DNA from 4 places in the Martelella sp. K41-7 genome. Region 4 is predicted to be linked to each of the others. Evidence: riboswitches for the same ligand, from Rfam matches in the RefSeq annotation. Region 4 holds a riboswitch; each other region holds the start of a gene.
What was found. Region 4 has a riboswitch for thiamine pyrophosphate ahead of thiM (hydroxyethylthiazole kinase). Riboswitches for the same ligand answer to the same signal wherever they lie in the genome.

Region 1 (5,358 bases), 1.0 Mb from region 4:
ATCACGCAGAAGGTGGTGAAGATCGCGAAGGTTCCGACGATCCCGATGCCTGCGAGAAGCTCAGGAAACAGCAGGGCAACGACGAAGTTGAAGAACCAGTTGGCAATAGACGCCAGCGCCATGCCGCGCGGGCGCAGCCGAAGCGGAAACAGCTCCGCCATGTAGAGCCAGGGCAACGGACCGAGGCTGACGGCGAAAAAGCCGATGAAGGTGAAAATCCCGATCAATGCCAGATAAGGCGTTGCGGCAACGTCCATCATGGTCGCGACGGTGACCAGCGCCATCGAGGCGGAGGTGCCGACGAAGCCAAAAATCAGTAGTTTGCGTCGTCCGATCGATTCCACCAGATACATGGCGACGATGGTCAGCGCCACATTGACGACGCCGATGCCGACCGTTGCCAGAAGCTGTGTCGTGGTGCCGGAAAAGCCCGCGTTCTTGAAGATTTCGGGTGCGTAATAGATGATCGCGTTGATGCCCGAGAGTTGCTGAAGCACGAACACGATCATCGCGAAACTGGTGATCGGCAGGATGCCCTTCTTCAGGAAGGTGTTCCAGGCGGGAGTGGCTTCCTCGTCCTTGGCGCTTTCCTTGATCTCGGTAATGATCTTGTCGACGTCTTCTTCGCTCGCCTCAGGCTGCAGCTTCGTGATGATGTCGCGCGCCTTGTCGGCGTTCGAATTCAGCGTCAGCCAGCGCGGCGTTTCCGGCGACAGCAGGATGCCGACAAGGGCGATGATCGACGGAAACACGCCGACACCGATCATCCAGCGCCAGTCGCCGGTGCCGCCAAAGGCCGCATCCGACATATAGGAAACCATGATGCCGATGGTGATCATCAGTTGGAAGGCCGAGACGATCGTGCCGCGAATACGCGCCGGAGCGACTTCCGCGAGAAACATCGGAGCGGTCATCGCAGATGCGCCGATGCCGACGCCGATCACAAGGCGTGCCAGTGTCAGCACATACTGGTTGAAGGCGAACGCGGAAAACAGCGAGCCGAACAGAAAGATCACTGCGCCGAGAATCAGCATCGGCTTTCGGCCGTAGCGGTCGGTGGTCACCATCGCCAAGATGGTGCCCGCGACAGCGCCGAGCGGCACGGCAGAGGTGATCACGCCCTCCATGAAGGGGGTAATGGTGAAATCCTGTTTGATGAACGGCAAGGCGCCGGAAATCACGCCCTGGTCGAAACCAAAGAGCATGCCGAAAAGCGCCGCCACGATGACGATGGCGATAAGCATTGTTTCCTCCGCATTGTCGGGGCGGCCGGTTTTTCGGCGCGCCGGTCAGTTATCTTCCACTGACCGTTTAGTGTGATTTTATGAACGCTAACTGAAAATCATCCGTATCGCCATTGTTTCCCGACAACTTGAAGGTGAAAAATGGCGGGGAAGTCAATCCAGACACAGATTCGGCAACCATGGATTGTGCCTGCACTCTTGACCATGGCGCTCCGCGCAGGCATAGATAAGCCATCCGAGGGGTGCGATCTTGTGACCAAGATGCTGAGATGGCTTCGTGCCGAACCCTTGAACCTGATCCGGGTCATGCCGGCGTAGGAACGGAGTTTGGTATTGAGCGACACGCCCAGAAAATCTGCCTGTTTTGATACGTCCGCTGCCCGGCCACGCCGGGGAGAGGGGACTTGAAGCAAGGCCTGTCTGCAGTTTTCAAATTTTGTCTGATGGTTTGTGCACTTGTCCTTGTCTGGCAGGCGGTGGTCACGGTGTTTGCGCTGCCGCGCTATATCCTGCCAGCCCCGCTTTCCGTGGCCATAAAGCTGTGGACCGGCCATGCCTATCTGTTTTCTGAAGCGCTCGTCACGCTGCGCGAGATCATTGCAGGTTTTGCCGTCGGTGCGCTGTTCGGTGCCGGTGCTGCCTTTCTGCTGGCGGGCTTTCCCCGCTTGGGTCGGCTGGTCTGGCCCGCGCTGGTGGTGCTGCAGTCCTTTCCCGTTTTCGTCATCGCACCCATGCTGGTGCTCTGGTTTGGCTTCGGCATCACCTCCAAGATCGTGATGACGACGATCATCGTGTTCTTCCCGGTCGCTTCCAATTTCGCCGATGGGCTTGCCCGCACCGACAGCGCCATCGTCAAGGCTGCCCGCCTCGATGGCGCCAGCCACTGGCAACTTCTCGTTCTCATCAGGCTTCCTCTGGCCATGCCGCAGCTTTTTCCGGCCTTCGTATAGCAGCTCCGCTTGCCCCGCTTGGCGCCGTCGTCGGCGAATGGGTCGGCGCTGCCGGTGGTCTCGGCTTCGTTATGGTGCAGGCCAATGCCCGGATGCAGGCCGATACTGTCTTTGCTGCCATGTTCATCCTGGCCGTGGAGGCCGTGCTGTTTCGCAAGGCGGTGGATCTCGCCGCCCCGTTTTTCACCCGCTGGTCGCCAAACCACTAGACGGCCGCACACTTTTTCCACGGAGGAAAGAATGCTCAAGAAACTCGCGCTTGCCGCGGCGCTGACGATGTTGCCCGGCCTTGCCGCCGCCAACGACAAACTCAGTGTCATCCTCGAATGGTATGTGAACCCCGATCACGCACCGATGGTGATCGCGCAACAGCAGGGATACTTCGAAGAGGAAGGCCTCGATGTGGAGCTCGTGCCGCCGGCTGATCCTTCCATGGTTCCGCGCATGGTCGCTTCTGGCCGTGCCGATATCGGCGTTCATTATCAACCGAACCTCTATCTCGACCACGCCGCCGGCGTCGAAATCAAGCGTTTCGGCACGCTGGTGTCCACTCCGCTCAATACGCTGACAGTGATGGCGGACGGGCCGGTAAAGTCGCTGTCTGATTTGAAGGGCAGGAAGATCGGCTTTTCCGTTGCCGGGATCGAGGAAGCTGTCGTCTCCGCCATGCTTGAAAGCTCCGGACTGTCGCGGGATGACATTACACTGGTCAACGTCAATTTCGCGCTCACCCAATCGCTTCTCTCCGGTCAGGTCGACGCCACAATCGGCGCGTTTCGCAATTTCGAGCTGACCCAGATGGCAATTGAAGGTGAGGAGGGACGCGCTTTTTCCCGGAGGAAAACGGCGTTCCGGTCTATGACGAGTTGATCTTTGTGACCCGCGGCGCGCTTCTCGATGATGATCGCCTTCCACGCTTTCTCGACGCGGTTGAACGGGCGACGATCTTCATCACCAATCACCCGCAACAGGCATGGGGGCTTTTTGCAGAGGCCTATCCCGATCTCGATGATGAGCTGAACCGTCAGGCCTTCGCCGATACTGTCGCCCGCTTTGCCAAGAGCCCGGCGGCCTTCGATGCCGGCCGCTACCAGCGCTTCGGGGCCTTCATGGCTGAAAACGGGCTGATCGACACAGCGCCGGCGGTGTCCGAAATATCGGTTTCGCTTCAGCGCGAATAACAAAGCCTCGGCCTCAAATCGCCACAAAAGCAAAATAGAAGATACGTAAATACCGAAAGGCGGCTGGTGGCCGTCTTTCGCGTTTCGGTCTTTTGTATAGTTTTAATGACGGGCGGCGTCAGGCTGCCCCGAGAGATCGATCTCGAGAATGCGCTATCAAGCCTCAGGGAGATCGGAACATGAAGCTCTTCGGCCTTGTGCTGGTGGTGATCGGCCTTGCCACCTTGACCATACGTTTCGGCTTTTATCATTATCGCGATGTCGCCGGCGATATCGAGGGCAGCCTTTTGGCCCCGCTCGCCCATCTCGTGCTCATCGGCGGCATCATGCTTCTGACGCTGCATCTTGTGTTGCGTCTCGTGCAGCATGTGCTGGGGCACCATTGACTGAGCCACCCCGGGACAGGCCCGGGTGTGGCAAAGTCAGGTCGTGTCAGCCGAGAACGGCGGTTACGGCCTTCTTGGTGGCGGCAACGATCTGGTCGGCTTCTTCGCGTGTCAGGCACAGTGGCGGAGCGTAACCCAGAATATCGCCTTCCGGCATGGCGCGGGCGATAACCCCCTCCGACAGCAGCGCGGCGGCGAGCTTGTAGCCGACCTTTTCTTCCGGATCGAAGAAGGTGCGGGTCTCGCGGTCCTTGACAAATTCGACGGCCAGCAGCATGCCTTCGCCGCGCACATCGCCGACATGGGCATGGTTGCCGAGCGCATCCTTCATGGCGGCGCGGAAATAGGCGCCGGTTTCGCCGGCGTTCTTGACCAGGCCCAGCTCATCGATCAGCTTCAGATTGGCAACCCCGGCCGCGGCCCCGATCGGATGTGCGGAATAGGTCCAGCCGTGGCCGATCGGGCCGTTTTCATCGGTGCCCTGTTCCAGAACCTTCCACATTTTCTTCGAAACAATTGAGCCGGAAAGCGGCGCATAGGCCGAGGTCAGCCCCTTGGCGATGGTGATCAGATCGGGCTTCAGGCCGAAATGGGCCGAACCGAACATGGTGCCGAGACGGCCGAAGCCGGTGACGACCTCATCGGCGATCAGCAGGATATCGTGCTTCTCAAGAACGGCGGAAATCGCCTCCCAATAACCCTCCGGCGGCGGCACGAGACCGCCCGTGCCAAGCACCGGCTCACCGATGAAGGCGGCGATCGTATCCGCGCCCTCGCGCTCGATCCGGTGTTCGAGTTCGGCGACGCAATAGGCGACGAAATCGGCCTCGCTCATGGCAAGGTCCTTGCGGCGGAAATAAAAGGGTGCGGTGGTGTGGAACACCCTTTCCAACGGCAGGTCAAACTTTCTCTGGAAGCCGGGGAGGCCGGTGAGCGAACCGGTCATCAGACCTGAGCCATGATAGCCGCGCCAGCGCGAGATGATCTTCTTCTTTTCCGGGCGGCCGAGAATATTGTTGTAGTACCAGACGAGCTTGATGTTGGTTTCGTTGGCATCCGAACCCGACAGGCCGAAATAGACCTTTGACATATGCTCCGGCGCGCGGTCGATCACCATCTTCGCCAGATTGATCGCCGCTTCCGTGCCGTGACCGGCATAGGCGTGATAATAGGCCAGTTCCTTCGCCTGATCGGCAATCGCTTCGATAATGCTTTCCTGTCCGTAGCCGACATTGACGCAATAAAGCCCGCCGAAAGCATCCAGCAGCTTCTTGCCGTCACGATCCTCGATGAACACGCCCTTGGCCGTCTTGACGATGCGGCTCGGGCTTTCGCCACGCGCATGCTGCGCCAGATGGGTCGAGGGGTGGAAGAAATTCTCGCGGTCGAAACGGTCGAGCTGGTCGTTGGTGAGCATCATTGTCCTCGCGGTGCGGGTGTTTGAAAAATGTGTCGTCCGGCTGTTTTTTGACGTTTGAAACCTGTTGCACAGGACATGGAAAACGTGTTGTATACAACAGGGCGACAAGGCAAGAAAGTCAACCCGAAAACGGGCCTAAATTTGTCGATTTTCGTTTCTTTTTACGCTTATTTCCGA
Region 2 (5,358 bases), 1.6 Mb from region 4:
CAAGCGCGCGCAATTCGGGTCCGGATAGCGCGGTCCCTGTGCAGAAATTTTGCACATAATTCGGCAAATGCGCGGTGATGAAGGCAAGGTGGAAACCGCAGACGAAGAAGCCGGCCGCCAGCATCACAAAGCTCGTATGGCCGAAGGCGTGACGGATCGTCTGCGGCAGATCGATATCGGCTTCGGCGGCAGTCCCCTTTTTCTTTACATGCAGGAAGGGGATCGCAAGCGCCATCGGCGCCAGCAATGCCGTAATGATCAGAAGCGTGGTCTGCCAGTCGAAGCGACTAATCAGGAAGGCCGTCAGAAGCGGCAGCACCGCCTGCCCCGCCGAGCCCATGGCGGACGCCACGCCGAGATAAAAGCCGCGCTTTTCAGCCGGCGCCGCACGCCCGACCACCGCCAGCACCGTGCCGAAGGCGGTGCCTGAAACACCCATGCCGACCAGCACACCCGCGCCCATGTGCTGGGCAAAGGGCGACGTGCCCATAACGCAGATCAGCATGCCGAGCACATAGCAGGCAAAGCCAAGCCAAAGCGCGCGCCGGTCACCGAACTTGTCGGCGATCATGCCGAAAAACGGCTGCGCCAGACCCCAGACAAGGTTCTGGATCGCAATCGACAGCGAGAAAATCTCGATCCGGCCGCCGAACAGATCGTCCGACAGCGGCAGGACGACGCCGCCGAAAACCGAGCGCACACCGAAGGACAGCGCCAGAACGAGCCCGCCCGCCAGCATGATAATCAGCATGTCGCGGTCGGCCCCGCGTTTTACAGCCTGTTCCATGAAATCCTATCCCGAAAAAATCCCGCCGCCAAAATTAACAGGGATCAAACGGCATGAATATCCAATATCGCTGAACTCAGAAGTCAGTATTGCTGATGAGTGTGCTTCCGGCCGGCTGCACGATGCTTGCATACCTCCTCTAACCTTGGCCAACAGTCAATTCAGGTTCCTCGACAGTGGAAACACTGGGCGGGAGAGACCGCCCCGTCGGGTTTCCTTGCACTGACATGTATCCATAAATATTTGATATTAATCATTATTTTTGCACTAAATTACAAATGTCAAATTTGCAATTCAGATGAAAACAGGTCATATGGCGGGCCGAAATCAACGGCATGACGGGGTATGACTGGTGGCAAGTGAAGTGACTGCGGAAACCGATGCATTTCTGGCTGAGGTCTGCTGGCATTATTTCATCAATGAGATGACCCAGTCCGACGTGGCGGTGCTGATGGGCGTAACCCGGTTGCGCGTCAACCAGGCGATCAGGGCCGCGCGCGCCAGCGGATTGGTGCGCGTCGACATCCAGTCGCCGCATGTCATCCGCTTCCGCCAGCAGGAGGAGCTGAAAACCCGCTTCGGCCTTGCGGATGCCATCGTGGCGCCGGCCAATCCAGACAATCACGATGACCAGATTACCGCCGGTGCGGCTCTTGCGAACTATCTTGCTAAGGGCCTGCACGAGGAGCGCTGGCGTCTGATCGGCGTTTCCTGGGGCATGACGCTCAAAAACGCGATGACGTACCTGCCCCGGATGCAGCTCCCGAAGGTTGAAATCGTCTCGATGATCGGCGGCACGGCCCAGGGCGCACCCTTCAACGCCTTCGGCCTCACCGTAGGCGTTGCTGATCGGCTCGGTGCCCAGTATTCGCTGTTCGCAGCCCCGGTTTATCTTTCTCCCGGAACAAACAGGGAAGGCTTCCTTTCCAACCTGGTTTTCAACGCGCATCTGGAAAAGCTTGAAAAACTCGATCTGGCCGTGCTGGCTGCAGGCGACCTTTCCGACAAATCCGTGCTGATGACCACGGCCCTGCCTGCCAATGTCACATCGGCAGAACTTTCCGAAAAAGGCGCGGTCGGCGATATCGTCGGCTATTTCATTGATCGCGACGGCCGGGAAATCGACCATGTTGTGAACCGTTGCGCCGTCAGCATCGGGCTCGAAGCGCTTGAAAATGTTCCGGAACGAGTGCTTGCTGCAACTGGTGTCCACAAGGTCGATGTTATTATCGCCGCAATCCATGGCGGACTTGTCACCACGCTGATTACCGACGATATCACCGCTGAACTTATTCTGGCGAGGGCCCCATGAACAAAACAGTCATCTTCGATTTCGACGGCGTGCTTGCCAACAGCGAGATCATCGCGCTTGCCGAACTCAGGACCTCGCTTGAGAAATACGGCATCGTCATCGACTGGGATACGCTGGTCGAGACTTTTCTCGGGTCCTCGATCAGGCAGATCATCGCCTTTGTCGAAGACAGGACGGGCCAGCCGATCGATCCCGATTTCCAGAAGGAATGGTATGAAAGGCTGTTTGAGCGCTATGCGCACGAACTTCAGCCGGTGGCCGGTTCCCGCGAAATGCTCGACCGGCTGGATGCCGCCGGCATCAGCTACTGCATCGCGTCCGGCGGTTCCTACAAACGACTTGGCGTCGCGCTCGACTGTATCGGCTTTGCCGACCGCTTCGAAGGCCGCGCCTTCAGCGCCGACTCGGTTGAAAACGGCAAGCCCGCGCCTGACGTCTTCCTCTACGCAGCGGAAAAGCTCGGCAAGGGCGCCGGCAATTGCGTGGTGCTCGAGGATTCGATTGCCGGTGTTATTGCCGCCGGCCGCGCGGATATGCGCGTCGTCGGTTTCGTCGGTGGCGGCCATCTGGAGGGTATCAGACCGCTCCATGCAGAGCGGCTTCTTGCTGCAGGGGCAGCCACGGTATTGGACGATCTGGCCAGCTTCGAGGTAGCAGCGTTCGGCGCTGTCTGAAGCCGGTTGACAGAGGGCCGAAAGCCCGACAAAGTCATGCAAATTCCGAGGGGAGCATCATGCGATGCTGAGATGGCAACGAGCCGGACCCTTGAACCTGATCCGGGTCATACCGGCGTAGGAACGGAAAAATCGGTCACCTCCCTTCTTTTCGTTTCCAAGCCTGATCCGGTCTCCGCAATGTCATGGAGGTCGTCATATGTCGTTGGAAATTCGCCGGATCTGCAAGAAGCCAGCTTGCGGGATGCGGCCATGAGAGCCGTCGATTATCGTCTGAACGCGCTGGTTGATGCCGGGCTCGTTGAAACCGCACCGCTGTCGGAGCTTGCCCGGCTTGCTGCCGAAAACGGTGCGACGCTGATCCAGTATCGCGACAAATACGCCAAGACCCGTCAGATGATCGAGCGGGCCATCGAGATCCGCAAGGCGCTGGCACCGACCGGCATTCCCTTTGTCGTCAACGACCGGGTTGATGTCGCCCTTGCGTCCTGCGCCGACGGCGTGCATCTGGGTGCCGACGACATGGAGCCGGAAACCGCGCGGCGGCTGCTCGGGCCGGACGCGATCATCGGCCTGACCGTCAAGAATGCCTCCGACGGCGCCAAAGCCTCATCCGCCCCGGTCAATTACGCCTGCATCGGCGGCGTCTATCAAACACTCTCCAAGATCAATCTCGATCCACCGGTCGGCATGCGCGGCTTCAGCGCGCTTCGGCGCGGTCTCAAGAGCGCGCGTCCCGACCTGCCGGTCGGCGCCATCGCCGGGATCAAGCTTGAAAACGTTGCGCAACTGATTGCCGAAGGGGCCGACGGTATCGCGGCTATTTCAGCAATTTTTCACGCGCCTGATGTCGCCGCCGCAACCCGCGACTTTCGCTGGGCCATCGACACCGCGATCGCCAACCGGCAGCAATGACAAGCACTCCGGCAACAATGCATACAAAGGCTGCCCGGCTCGCCAAGCGGCTGGAGGCGGCACTCGGGTTGATTGCCGCCGCCGTGCTGGCGGTCATGCTGGCCGTCGTGCTCACAAGTGTCGTTCTCAGATATCTGTTTCACACAGGGTTGATCGGGACGGAAGATCTCGGCATATGGCTGAATGTGGCGCTGATCGCATTGGCCGCACCGCTTGCCCTTTCCGGGCCGCTGTCGATGCGGCTTGATCTTCCCTTCAGGCCGGTTGTCGCAAAAGCGGCCCGGATCATCGCTGATGCCGTCAGTCTTTTGGCAGCGCTTGTGCTGATTTTCGGCAGCAGCCGCGTCGTGGCTCTGATCGGCGGCACATCGCCGACGCTCGGGCTTCCCGAATGGCTACGCTTTGCCGTGATCGGTGCAGGCGGCGGCCTGCTCATGATGGTCCTCATCCTTCGCCGCATCAGCGAACAGAAGGCATTATCGCTTGCAGCTTCGGCAATCCTCGCAACCGCCATCTACCTCACCTGCCTGCGCTTAACGGTAACCACCGCGCTGCCGCCGAGCGCTGCGATCGCGATTGCAGCGGCCGTCGGCCTCATAACAGCGGCACCGCTTGCCCATGCCTTTCTGGCTGCCGCAATGATCGCCATGCCGTTCGGCGGCAACCTCGCGACCGAAACGATTGTCACAACCGCCGTTTCCAGCATGTCGCATTTCCTGCTGCTTGCCATTCCGTTTTTCCTGCTGACGGGTGCGGCCCTTTCGGCCTCGGGCGCGGCAAAACAACTCGTCGCCTTTGCCGCCGCGCTTGTCGGCCACCGGCGCGGCGGGCTGGCGCAGACGGTGCTGGCCACTGGCACGCTGTTTTCCGGCGCTTCCGGCTCGTCGGTTGCCAATGCAGTGTTCTCCGCCACGACCTTTCATCCGGAACTGGTGCGCCATGGCTATCCGCCTGCCCGCGCAGGCGCAATCATCGCCGCCGCCTCGGTCCTCGATAACATCATACCGCCCTCGATTGCCTTCCTGATCCTTGCGACCGCGACCGATCTTTCGGTCGGCAAGCTGCTTGTCGGCGGGCTGTTCGCAGGCCTTTTAATGGCAGTCGCCCTCAGCATCGCCATTCACCTGACAACCCGCAACCAGCCGGGTGGCCAGCGGGCCTGCTCGGGCGAGCGAGGGCACGCCTTCCTTGCTGCCGTTCCGGCCTTCGGGCTCGGTGTCATTGTGGTTGTCGGCATCCGCGTCGGCATCGTCACCACCACCGAGGCGGCCGCTCTTGCCGCGATCTACACGCTGGCGCTGGCAGGCTTTTCGAAAACACGCCGATGCTCCCTGTTTTCGGTGTTCCGGCAGACGGCCGCTGAAGCCGCCGCTATCGGTCTGCTCATCGGCTCGGCCGGCCCCTTTGCCTTCCAGCTTGCTGTCGACGGGGTGGCCGGCATGATTTCGTCGGCTGCCGCGGCGTTCGGCGGGTCTCCCGTCGCGGTTCTCGCTCTTGCTGTTTTCGTGCTGCTCGGCGCCGGGCTGGTGCTTGATATCGGCGCGGCGATCCTGCTTCTCGGGCCTTTGCTGCTGCCGCTTGCAATCGACGCCGGGCTCGACCCGACCGCCTTCGGGGTGATCATCGTCACCACACTGATGATCGGCGGGCTGACCCCGCCTGTCGGCATG
Region 3 (5,358 bases), on a different replicon from region 4:
CTCCCGTCGGCCAATACTGGGTCACGAGCGTTGCAACCGATACGCCGGTTGACGGCACCCGCATCGGCCTGCGCGCCGTGACCGAAGACGGCGAGCCGACCGGCGATGTCGCGACCTGCACCGGCATTCACGGCGAAGCCTTCTCCGGGGCCTTTCTCGCGGCCGGTTGCCAGGAAGGCGTGCTGACCGTGACCCCCGGCGAAGACGGCCCCGTCTTCGAAATGCTGACCTATCCGGACGATTTGCCGGAAGGTGAGACCACGGGCACCCTGCTTGGCGCCAAAAGCATGCAGGTCTTTCTCGGCAATTACGGATCCAATGGCCTCGTCGTCATCGACCCGGCCGATGAGCCGCATTTTAGCTATATCGAACTGCCGTTCCGCCGCGTTGACTTCGCGCTCGATCCGGCCAATCCCTTTTTCGGCTATGTGCTGACCGAGGATGGCAGCCTGCATCAGATCGACATTCTGGACGCCAGCCTCACGACAAGCGCCAAGGTTACCGAGCCCTATTCGATGGATGGCCACTGGAACGACCCGCGTCCACGCATCGCCATGGCCGGTGATGAGATCGTGATGAGCGACCCGAATGCCGGCCTCGTCCGCCGCATCGCCAAGGATGGTCTCGCGGAAGTCGGTACGGTCGACGTCGGCGGTATGCCCTACAACATCGCCGTTGCAGGCGGCAGCGGCATGGTCCACGAGGGCGAAGATGATCACGCCCACGATCATGGCGATCCGCAGATTTACAAGGGCTATTTCGAGGACAGCCAGATCGCGGACCGTCCGCTTTCCGACTGGGCCGGCGACTGGCAGTCGGTCTATCCCTATCTTCAGGACGGAACACTCGACCCGGTGATGAAGCACAAGGCCGAGACCGGCAGCATGACCGTCGAGGAATACAAGGCTTACTACGACACCGGTTACAAGACCGATGTCGAGCGCATCACCATCGATGGCCACGAAGTCACCTTCTATGAAGATGGCGAGGCGGTTGAAGGTCGCTACAAAAGCGACGGCTATGAAGTCCTGACCTATGCCAAGGGCAACAGGGGCGTCCGGTTCATCTTCGAAAAGAGCGAGGGCGACGAGGCCGCGCCGCAATTCATCCAGTTCTCCGACCACCGGATCGCGCGGGCAGACGCCGATCACTATCACCTCTACTGGGGTGACGACCGTGCGGCCCTTCTGGAAGAATTGACAAACTGGCCGACCTACTACCCGTCATCGCTCGACAGCGACCAGATCGCCGACGAGATGCTGACCCACTGAGCTAGACGTAGCGCTTCAAAGAACGGGTGTCCGGCTTCACGGCTGGACGCCCTTTTCACGTTTCTTCCGAGGATCAAGTACAAGTAGATGCGCGTAAACGGTGCCATCATCGCCGTTTGCAGCGAGAAGACACTAGGTTCAGGACCTATTAAATCACTTGCGGCGTTCTCTTCGTTTTGATTCATTGGGCTCGAATGGAGAACCGCAATGAGTGATTTGCCGCTGCTGTCGCAGGCGCAGATGCGCCGGATCGAGCCCTATTTCCCACTGTCTCACGGTGTGCCTCGTGTTGATGACCGGCTGATCGTGAGCGGCATTGTCTTTGTCTTGCGCAATGGTTTGCGATGGCGCGATGCGCCGAAGGAATATGGACCGCACAAGACGATCTATAATCGCTTCATCCGCTGGAGCAGGCTTGGTGTGTTCAACAGGATTTTCGCTGAGTTGGCGGCCGAATGCGGTGAGCCGGAACAGTTGATGATCGACGCTACGCATTTGAAAGCACATCGCACCGCAGCCAGTCTGCTAAAAAAGGGGATGTTCCCAGACGTATCGGGCGCACCAAAGGCGGCTTGAACTCCAAGCTGCATGCGGTTTGCGATGGCCATGGCCGGCCACTGATCATGCTGTTGAGCGAAGGGCAGACGAGCGACTACAAAGGTGCTGCCCGAATGATAGAGGCCTTTCCCAAAGCAAAGACGGTACTGGCCGACAAAGGCTACGATGCCGACTGGTTTCGAGAGGCCTTGGCGCAGCGCAAAATCAAGGCCTGCATTCCATCGAGGGCGAACAGAAAGGTCCCAATAGCGCATGACCGCAAGCTCTACCAAAAGCGCCATAAAATCGAGAACATGTTTGGCAGGCTCAAGGACTGGCGCCGAATTCACACCCGATACGACCGTTGTGCACACACTTTCTTCTCAAGCATATGCATCGCTGCTGCCGTTATCTTCTGGCTTTGATTTTAACGAGTCCTGAGCCTAACGAAAAAGTCAAAAATGCCGGGAGTGCGCGAAGCAAAGCACCGGGCGAATAAGCTTGATCCGGTTTTTGATTGCCCGGTGCGCCAAAAAAATAGAAAGCTATATTCCCTCCACCAAGGCTGGCGTTGACAAGCGCGTCTATTCGGCGCAATTTTGGCGCGCTCACCCGGGGGTCCCGACAAGGGGCTGAGATACTGCTGGCTGTCGCAGCGCAGTGACCCGATGAACCTGATCCAGTTCACACTGGCGTAGGGATGGTGCATCGGCTGCGCGGGATCAAGCCCGCTATTCCTATCGGATGCAATGCGCGGCCTCCTCCATTCGACGTCGAACTGGGTCTCCAACGCCAAGAGCTATGGAGGCTCCGACCGATGAAAGACTTATCCCCAACCGTCACCACAGGTCCGCTGCCGGCGTCCCGCCGCGTCTGGCAAAAGGGCGTGCTCTATCCTGATATCCGCGTGCCCTTGCGCGAAATCGATGTGCACCCCAGTGCGGGTGAGCCACCCGTAACCGTCTATGACAGTTCCGGCCCTTATACCGATCCGGATGCCAAACCCTCCATCGAGGGCGGGCTGCCGCGCCTGCGAGAGGGCTGGGTCGCCGCGCGAAAGGATACCCGGACCTATGACGGCCGCCATGTGAAACCCGAGGACAACGGCTTTGCCGAGGGTATGCGGCTGGTGCCGGAATTTCCAGTGCGTCATCGGCCGCGCCGGGCGACGGGAGACTGCGCCGTGACCCAAATGGCCTATGCCCGCGCCGGGGTCGTGACGCCAGAGATGGAGTTTGTCGCCATCCGCGAGAATCTGGGTCGCAGGGCGGCGAAAGACGCGCTTGCACTCGATGGCGAGGATTTCGGCGCCGAAATTCCGGATTTCATCACGCCCGAATTCGTAAGGGACGAGGTGGCGAAGGGCCGGGCGATCATCCCTGCCAACATCAATCATCCCGAGGCCGAGCCGATGGCGATCGGGCGGAATTTCCTGGTGAAGATCAACGCCAATATCGGCAATTCCGCCGTGACCTCCTCAATGGCCGAGGAAGTGGAGAAGATGGTTTGGGCCACGCGCTGGGGCGCAGATACGGTGATGGACCTTTCCACCGGGCGCAACATTCACAACATCCGCGACTGGATCATCCGCAATTCGCCTGTTCCGATCGGAACCGTGCCGCTCTATCAGGCTTTGGAAAAAGTCGGCGGCATTGCCGAAGATCTCTCCTGGGAGGTCTATCGCGACACGCTGGTCGAACAGGCAGAACAGGGGGTGGACTATTTCACCATCCATGCGGGGGTGCGCCTGCACATGATTCCGATGACGGTGGGGCGGGTGACGGGGATCGTCAGCCGTGGCGGGTCGATCATGGCCAAGTGGTGTCTCCATCATCACCGTGAGAGCTTTCTTTACGATCATTTCAACGAGATCTGCGACATCGCCCGCGCCTATGACGTGTCCTTCAGCCTCGGCGACGGATTGCGTCCCGGTTCAATTGCCGATGCCAATGACGAAGCGCAGTTCGCCGAGTTGAAAACGCTTGGAGAACTGACGCAGATCGCATGGGCGAAAGACTGCCAGGTGATGATCGAGGGCCCCGGCCACGTGCCGATGCACAAGATCAAGGCCAATATGGACAAGCAGCTTGAGACCTGCGGCGAGGCGCCGTTCTACACGCTCGGGCCGCTCACCACGGATATCGCGCCGGGTTACGACCACATAACCAGTGGCATCGGAGCGGCGATGATCGGATGGTTCGGCACGGCGATGCTCTGCTACGTGACGCCCAAGGAACATCTCGGCCTGCCGGATCGTGATGATGTCAAGACCGGCGTCATCACCTACAAAATTGCGGCTCACGCCGCCGATCTCGCCAAGGGCCACCCAGCCGCGCGGATACGTGACGACGCTTTGTCGCGTGCGCGCTTCGAGTTCCGCTGGGAAGACCAGTTCAACCTGTCGCTTGACCCGGAGACCGCCCGCTCCATGCATGACGAAACGTTGCCCAAGGAGGCGCACAAGACCGCCCATTTCTGCTCGATGTGCGGGCCCAAGTTCTGCTCGATGCGGATCTCCCACGACATCCGCGCCGAGGCCCAGAAGGTCGGGATGGCGAGGATGGCGGAGAAATTCCGAGAGGGCGGGGCACTCTACGTTCCATTGAACAGCGAAGAGGAGGCCTGACATGCCGCAACGGGCATCCGGGATGCGGCAATCCACCGACCTGTCTGTCTATCTGGTTCTCGATCCCGGCCTTTGTGCCGGGATCGAGATGGTCGAGACCGCGCGCCGCGCGGTGGCGGGCGGGGCAACTACGGCGCAACTTCGCAACAAGACGGGCGGCAGAGCGGCCACTGGCAGGATCAGGCTGCTTGGGGTGAGAGGCCCACCGAGGATTGTTTGCCGGGCGACCCGAAAATCCGTAGCCGCGAACCTTCGGCAAAGAGGTGACTGATATGGCCGAGCGTGACGGTAACTTCGAACGGGCCATCGCCGCCAACTGGTCTTTGCCACCGCGCAATGCCGTCGACAATGCCTATGCTTCGCCCCTCCGAGGTCACGCACCAAAGTCGCAGATGCCCGCCTCGGCGAGCAGCAGCGCCGAAGGCTTCCAGTGCGGGCCGATCTCGGCGTGGTAGCGCATGATGTCGCGGGCCACTTGCTCAAGGCCGGTTTCGCGGGCAAAGCACATCGGGCCGCCGCGCGTGCGGGGAAAGCCGTAGCCGTTGACGAAGATGACATCGAGATCACTGATGCGCTGGGCAATGCCTTCCTCGACGATCTGATAGCCGGTATTGACCAATTGCCACATACAGCGGCGCAGGATCTCGTCATCGCTGACCTTGCGCCGCGTAATCCCCTTTTCCGCAGAAACTGCCTTGACCAGAGCCTCGACCTCCGGGTCCGGCACGCCGCGCCGTGCGCCCGCCTCGTAGAGGTACCAGCCCTTGCCGGATTTCTGCCCGAGACGGCCAGCTTCAAACAGGCGGTCGGCGGTGGTGAACGGGTAGGGGGTCTGAGGCCCGCGGGACTGACGGATATTGTAACCGATATCGAGACCGGCAAGGTCCATCACCGCCAGCGGCCCCATGGCCAGCCCCCAGCGGG
Region 4 (5,358 bases):
GTGTTGCCCGACTGTATCGCAAACGCCCCCTGGGCATTAATGCTCTCGCTGGCACTGTCATACATGATGCCGGTGCGCCCGCCCCAGCCCTTTTCGGGATCGATCAGGTCTTCGGGCTCAAGTGTACGCAGCACCACAGTGCCGCCGAGCGATCCGCTGCCGGAGCGCGACGAATCGGAGCCGCGCACAATGTCGATGGTTGCAATCGAGTCGAAACTGAAGCTGTCCATGCCGCCATTGGCATCGCCACGCGCGGTATCGTCCAGATACGGAATCTGGATGCCGTCGATAACGGTGGAGACGCGCGGACCCTGCATGCCGCGAATATTGACCGAGCCGGAATCGTCGCCGACAAAAGTGACGCCGGGTTCGAGGATGCGCGTGAAGTCATCGAAGTTGGTGACAATATTGGCATCAAGCGCATCGCGCGTGGTCTCGGTGGCAAGCGGCGTGTCCGCAATCCCCGTCTTGCCGCTGGTCGTGGTCACGTTGACCGGGGCCAGAACCGTGGTCGTGTCGGCCAATGTGGCATCCTGCGCAAACGCAGAATGTGTCAAAAACGCCGACGCGAGCGCTGTGCACGACGCCAGCAATACCGTGCGGGAAATTCCCATACGCATCACCCATTCCTTCTGTTCTCTCGAGAACCTGGCTGGCTGGCGCAAGGGAAAACCCGAAACGAACTGGCTGGCTGGGCATTCTGGACCGGCAGCACGCCGGCTTCTAGAGTTATCCGCTATAAAACATGAGTTTTATTGTCAAGTTAAATTGCCTGATTTCTGTCACAATTTCCACGCTGTGGTTACACCGCAGCAGACAGATGACTTATTCGATGCCATCTCAGGCTTGGTCCGCCATCAAAGCGATGCTAATTAACCTACTGAAAAGGTCGAAGGTGAAGGCAAATGGGCGTAAAATCCGCTTTGAAGCGCTGTACTTGGATGGCCGGGGCACTGTTGATTAGCGGTGGCCTCTATCTTGGCGGCCTGCAGTTGACAGGCAACTTCCATGAGGTTCATGCGGGTACGCTCTATCGCTCGGCTCAGCCAAGTGCCGGCGATCTTGCAGACTATGCCAAGCGTCATGGCATCAGGACGGTGATCAACCTGCGCGGGGCGCATCCGAACCGGGAATGGTATGATTCGGAAGTTGCGGCAAGCAAAGCGCTGGGCATAACCCATATCGATTTCGCCATGTCGGACGGCGAGGAACTGCCGCTTGAGCGCAGCATGGAACTTCTGGCACTGATGCGGGATGCCGAAAAACCGCTTCTGATCCACTGCAAGGCCGGCGCCGACCGCACGGGCCTGGCCTCGGTGATGTATCTCCAGCAGGTGGCCGGTGTGGACGAGGAACGCGCTGAATGGCAGCTCTCCCCGATCTACGGACACCTCAATATTCCCCTGACCCGTCCCTATGCCATGGACAAGACCTGGGAGCAGCTGGAAAAGGATTTCGGCCTGCCGAGCTGACGGCATCAGGCAGGGTCTGAGATAAACCGGCTTCGTTCCTCACGGAACCGTCGGGTCAGGAAGGCCCGCACCAGCGCGATGCGCGCCAGATTGCCGGTATCGGGATGCGACAGAAGATAATAGGAGCGCCTGAAGCGAATTGACGGCAGGATGCTGACCAGGCCCGGACTGTCACGCACCACAAAATCATGAAGAATGCCGATGCCGATGCCGGCGCGCACCGCCTCGATCTGACCGGCGACACCGGCGCAGCGGAACAGCCGCCCGGCCGACCGTCCAAGATGATTGGCATAGTTCAGCGATGAGGCATAGGCGTAGTCCTCAACCCCCGTCACCGCCGCATGGCCGGACAGTGCATGCTCATCCTCCGGCGTGCCGTAACGGTCGAGATAGGCACGGGCTGCGTAAACCCCGAGCGTGTAATCCGTCAGCCGCGAAATCACCAGCCTGCCCTCTTCTGGCGGATCAAGCGTGATCGCCAGATCTGCCTCACGCTTTGACAAAGAGAATGTGCGCGGCAGAGGCACCAGTTCGATCACGAGCCCGGGATGGTCTTCCTGCAGCCGACCAAGTTCACCGGCAAGGAAATAGGTCCCGAGACCATCCGGCGCGCCGACCCTCACGGTTCCGGCAAGACTTGCCCCGCGCGCCCGTGTATCCTCGGCAACCCCGAGGATTTCCGTCTCCACCCTTTCGGCAACCGACAAAAGCCGTTCCCCCGCTTCCGTCAATGCCGAACCAGCAGGCGTGCGTTCGAACAACGGCTCCCCGAGCGTATCTTCCAGCGCATTAAGGCGGCGCGAAACCGTGGCATGATTGAGCGCGAGTGCCTGTGCGGCGGCGAGGATCTGGCCGCGTCGTGCGACGGCGAGAAAGATGCGCAGGTGATCCCAATCCATGCATGGCCTTTAATTTTTGCACAATGGATTTGTAAACTATCCTGTTTCTTTGCAGAAATTAACAGGCAAGATGGCGGCAAGTGAAAAACATGATGCAGACAGACTGCGGAGGAAACACCATGAAATCCATCCAGCATTTTATCGGCGGCAAGATCGTCAGCGGTTCCGGCACCCGCACCGTGCCGACCTATAACCCGGCGACGGGCGAACAAAGCGGTGCATTGTCGCTTGCCAATACTGCCGATGTGCGCACCGCTGTCGAGGCCGCAAAGGCTGCCTTTCCCGGCTGGGCAGAAACAACCCCGCTGCGCCGTGCCCGCATCCTGAACAAATTTCTCGGCATTCTCGAGGAACGCGTGGGCGACCTTGCAAAGGTGATCACCGCCGAACACGGCAAGGTCCATTCCGATGCGCTCGGCGAAATCCAGCGCGGCATGGAGGTCGTTGAGTTCGCCACCTCAGCCCCGCAGCTTCTGAAAGGCGAATTCACCGAAAATGTCGGCACCGCCGTCGACAGTTGGTCGATGCGCCAGCCGCTTGGCGTTGTTGCCGGGATCACGCCGTTCAACTTTCCCGCCATGGTGCCTATGTGGATGTTCCCGGTGGCGCTTGCCTGCGGCAACTGCTTCATTTTGAAGCCATCCGAGCGCGACCCTTCCGCCGCACTGCTGATTGCCGAATGGCTGAAAGAAGCCGGCCTTCCCGATGGCGTCTTCAACGTCGTACAGGGCGACAAGGAGGCCGTCGACGCTATCCTCGCCAATCCTGATATTCAGGCCGTAAGCTTCGTCGGCTCGACGCCGATCGCGCGCTATATCTACACCACGGCCACAGCAAACGGCAAACGCTGCCAGGCCCTCGGCGGTGCCAAGAACCATATGATCGTGATGCCCGACGCCGATATGGATCAGGCAGCCGACGCTTTGATGGGCGCGGCCTACGGGTCGGCCGGCGAGCGCTGCATGGCGATCTCGGTCGCGGTTCCCGTCGGCGACGAGACAGCGGACCGTCTGATCGAAAAGCTCAAGCCCCGCATTGCCGCCCTCAAGGTCGGCCCCGGCAACGATCCGGAAGCCGACATGGGACCGGTCGTTACAGCTGCTGCCCGCGACAAGATCCTCGGCTATATCGATTCGGGCGTTGAAGAAGGTGCGGACCTCGTGATCGACGGACGCGACCTCAATCTTCAGGGCTACGAGAACGGCTATTTCGTCGGCGCAACCCTGTTCGATCGCGTCACCACCGACATGAAGATCTACAAGGAAGAAATCTTCGGCCCGGTTCTCTCGGTCGCCCGTGCATCCAGCTATGACGAGGCGGCACAGTGGATCAACGACCACGAATTCGGCAATGGCACGGCGATCTTCACCCGCGACGGCGATGCAGCCCGCGCATTCGCGCACAAGATCCAGGTCGGCATGGTCGGCATCAATGTGCCGATCCCGGTTCCGATGGCGTTTCATTCCTTTGGCGGCTGGAAGGCATCGCTGTTCGGCGATCATCACATGCATGGCCCGGAAGGCATGCGCTTCTACACGCGCCTGAAGACCATCACCAGCCGCTGGCCCAAGGGCATCCGCTCAGGCGCAGAATTCTCCATGCCGACGATGAAGTAACGGCAGAGATTAAATTCCTGCCGGTTCAATCCGCCCCCTTATCGGGGCGGATTTTTCTGCTATAAGACTGCCATGATGAGCGACGGGGGCGTCCGCTTTTGCGGGCTGAGAAGCACCCTTGGAACCTGATCCGGATCATACCGGCGGAGGGAGTCACTCGGGCCTTTCCTCAATCTGGCCCGACCGGCTTTCCCGCCACAAAAGAAAGGGAAACCGGGATGACGGATGCGACCCCCGATATTCTGCTGACCGAGATGCGTGCAAAGGCTCCCCTTGTGCAATGCATTACCAATTACGTGGCGATGAATGTCGCAGCCAATGTACTGCTGTCCGCAGGCGCCTCGCCTGCCATGGTCCATTGTGAGGAGGAAGCCGGAGAGTTCGCCGGCCTGGTCTCCGCGCTGACCATCAATATCGGTACGCTGTCGCCGCAATGGATCGGAGGCATGAAGGCGGCAATCGCGGGTGCCGCGGCAAAGGGCACGCCGTGGGTGTTCGATCCCGTTGCCCATTTTGCGACCGGGTTCCGAAAAAATGCAGCCCTCGAACTACTTGATCTCCGCCCGACAGTCTTGCGCGGCAACGCCTCCGAAATTCTCGCCTTTTCCGGTGCGACCAGCGGCGGCAGGGGCGTGGACGCCGGTGACAGTGTTGAGGCGGCGGAAGAAACGGCGCGCCACCTGGCCAATGAACGCTCCATGGTGGTGGCCGTCACCGGAGAAAGCGACTTTGTGACCGACGGCAGCCGCAGTGCCCGCATAGAAGGCGGATCGCCACTGATGCCGCGCGTGACAGCGCTCGGTTGCGCGCTGACCTGCCTTGTCGGCGCCTTCGCCGGCACCCGCCCCGCCGACCCGTTTTCCGCAACTGTCGCCGCGCTCACGCTCTACGCCGTCGCCGGTGAACGTGCCCATGAGCGTGCCAACGGACCGGGTTCTTTCGCCGTTCAGTTCCTGGATCAGCTTGCGGCTGTCACACCTGCGGAACTCAAGGCCGGTGCAAGGGTTACCCTTTCATGAGGCTCGTTTTCGATCTGTCGCTTTATCTCGTACTTGACCCTGTGCTCTGCGCTTCCTTTGGCATGGCAGAAACAGCCAGAGCCGCCGTGCGTGGTGGCGTGACCATGGTGCAGCTCCGCATGAAGGACGCCACAACAGTGGAACGCATCACTGCGGGCCAAGAACTGAAAAAGGGGCTCGACGGGACCAATGCCCGCCTGATCGTCAATGACGATGTCGACGCGGCAATCGCGCTTCGCGCCGATGGTGTCCATGTCGGTCAGTCGGATGACAATCCGGCAGCGGTCAGAGGCCGTATCGGACCGGATATGCTGCTCGGCCTGTCAATCGACAGCCTTGAGGCCGCGCACAA

Region 1: another riboswitch for thiamine pyrophosphate. It lies ahead of AC0L7L_RS16460 (ABC transporter permease); the one in region 4 lies ahead of thiM (hydroxyethylthiazole kinase).
Region 2: another riboswitch for thiamine pyrophosphate. It lies ahead of thiE (thiamine phosphate synthase); the one in region 4 lies ahead of thiM (hydroxyethylthiazole kinase).
Region 3: another riboswitch for thiamine pyrophosphate. It lies ahead of thiC (phosphomethylpyrimidine synthase ThiC); the one in region 4 lies ahead of thiM (hydroxyethylthiazole kinase).

The regions. Positions count from the first base shown of each region.
Region 1 covers NZ_CM147867.1:3,445,911-3,451,268, reverse strand. The annotation lists gene AC0L7L_RS16465 (sugar porter family MFS transporter) at 1-1,244, opposite strand, end outside; TPP riboswitch at 1,473-1,582, shown strand; partial or broken gene AC0L7L_RS16460 (ABC transporter permease) at 1,688-2,403, shown strand; partial or broken gene AC0L7L_RS16455 (ABC transporter substrate-binding protein) at 2,435-3,375, shown strand; gene AC0L7L_RS16450 (hypothetical protein) at 3,555-3,761, shown strand; gene AC0L7L_RS16445 (aminotransferase) at 3,808-5,178, opposite strand.
Region 2 covers NZ_CM147867.1:4,046,087-4,051,444, reverse strand. The annotation lists gene AC0L7L_RS19270 (MFS transporter) at 1-787, opposite strand, end outside; gene AC0L7L_RS19265 (sugar-binding transcriptional regulator) at 1,140-2,099, shown strand; gene AC0L7L_RS19260 (HAD family hydrolase) at 2,096-2,773, shown strand; TPP riboswitch at 2,812-2,914, shown strand; gene thiE (thiamine phosphate synthase) at 3,026-3,688, shown strand; gene AC0L7L_RS19250 (TRAP transporter large permease subunit) at 3,685-5,358, shown strand, end outside.
Region 3 covers NZ_JBVVRV010000002.1:154,623-159,980, forward strand. The annotation lists gene AC0L7L_RS21165 (ZinT/AdcA family metal-binding protein) at 1-1,271, shown strand, start outside; one part of gene AC0L7L_RS21170 (IS5 family transposase) at 1,479-1,812, shown strand; one part of gene AC0L7L_RS21170 (IS5 family transposase) at 1,812-2,233, shown strand; TPP riboswitch at 2,412-2,527, shown strand; gene thiC (phosphomethylpyrimidine synthase ThiC) at 2,626-4,434, shown strand; partial or broken gene AC0L7L_RS21180 (thiamine phosphate synthase) at 4,457-4,612, shown strand; gene AC0L7L_RS21185 (3-hydroxyacyl-CoA dehydrogenase NAD-binding domain-containing protein) at 4,808-5,358, opposite strand, start outside.
Region 4 covers NZ_CM147867.1:2,441,350-2,446,707, forward strand. The annotation lists gene AC0L7L_RS11585 (TonB-dependent hemoglobin/transferrin/lactoferrin family receptor) at 1-620, opposite strand, end outside; gene AC0L7L_RS11590 (dual specificity protein phosphatase family protein) at 942-1,472, shown strand; gene AC0L7L_RS11595 (LysR family transcriptional regulator) at 1,478-2,371, opposite strand; gene AC0L7L_RS11600 (CoA-acylating methylmalonate-semialdehyde dehydrogenase) at 2,491-3,987, shown strand; TPP riboswitch at 4,062-4,156, shown strand; gene thiM (hydroxyethylthiazole kinase) at 4,206-5,006, shown strand; gene thiE (thiamine phosphate synthase) at 5,003-5,358, shown strand, end outside.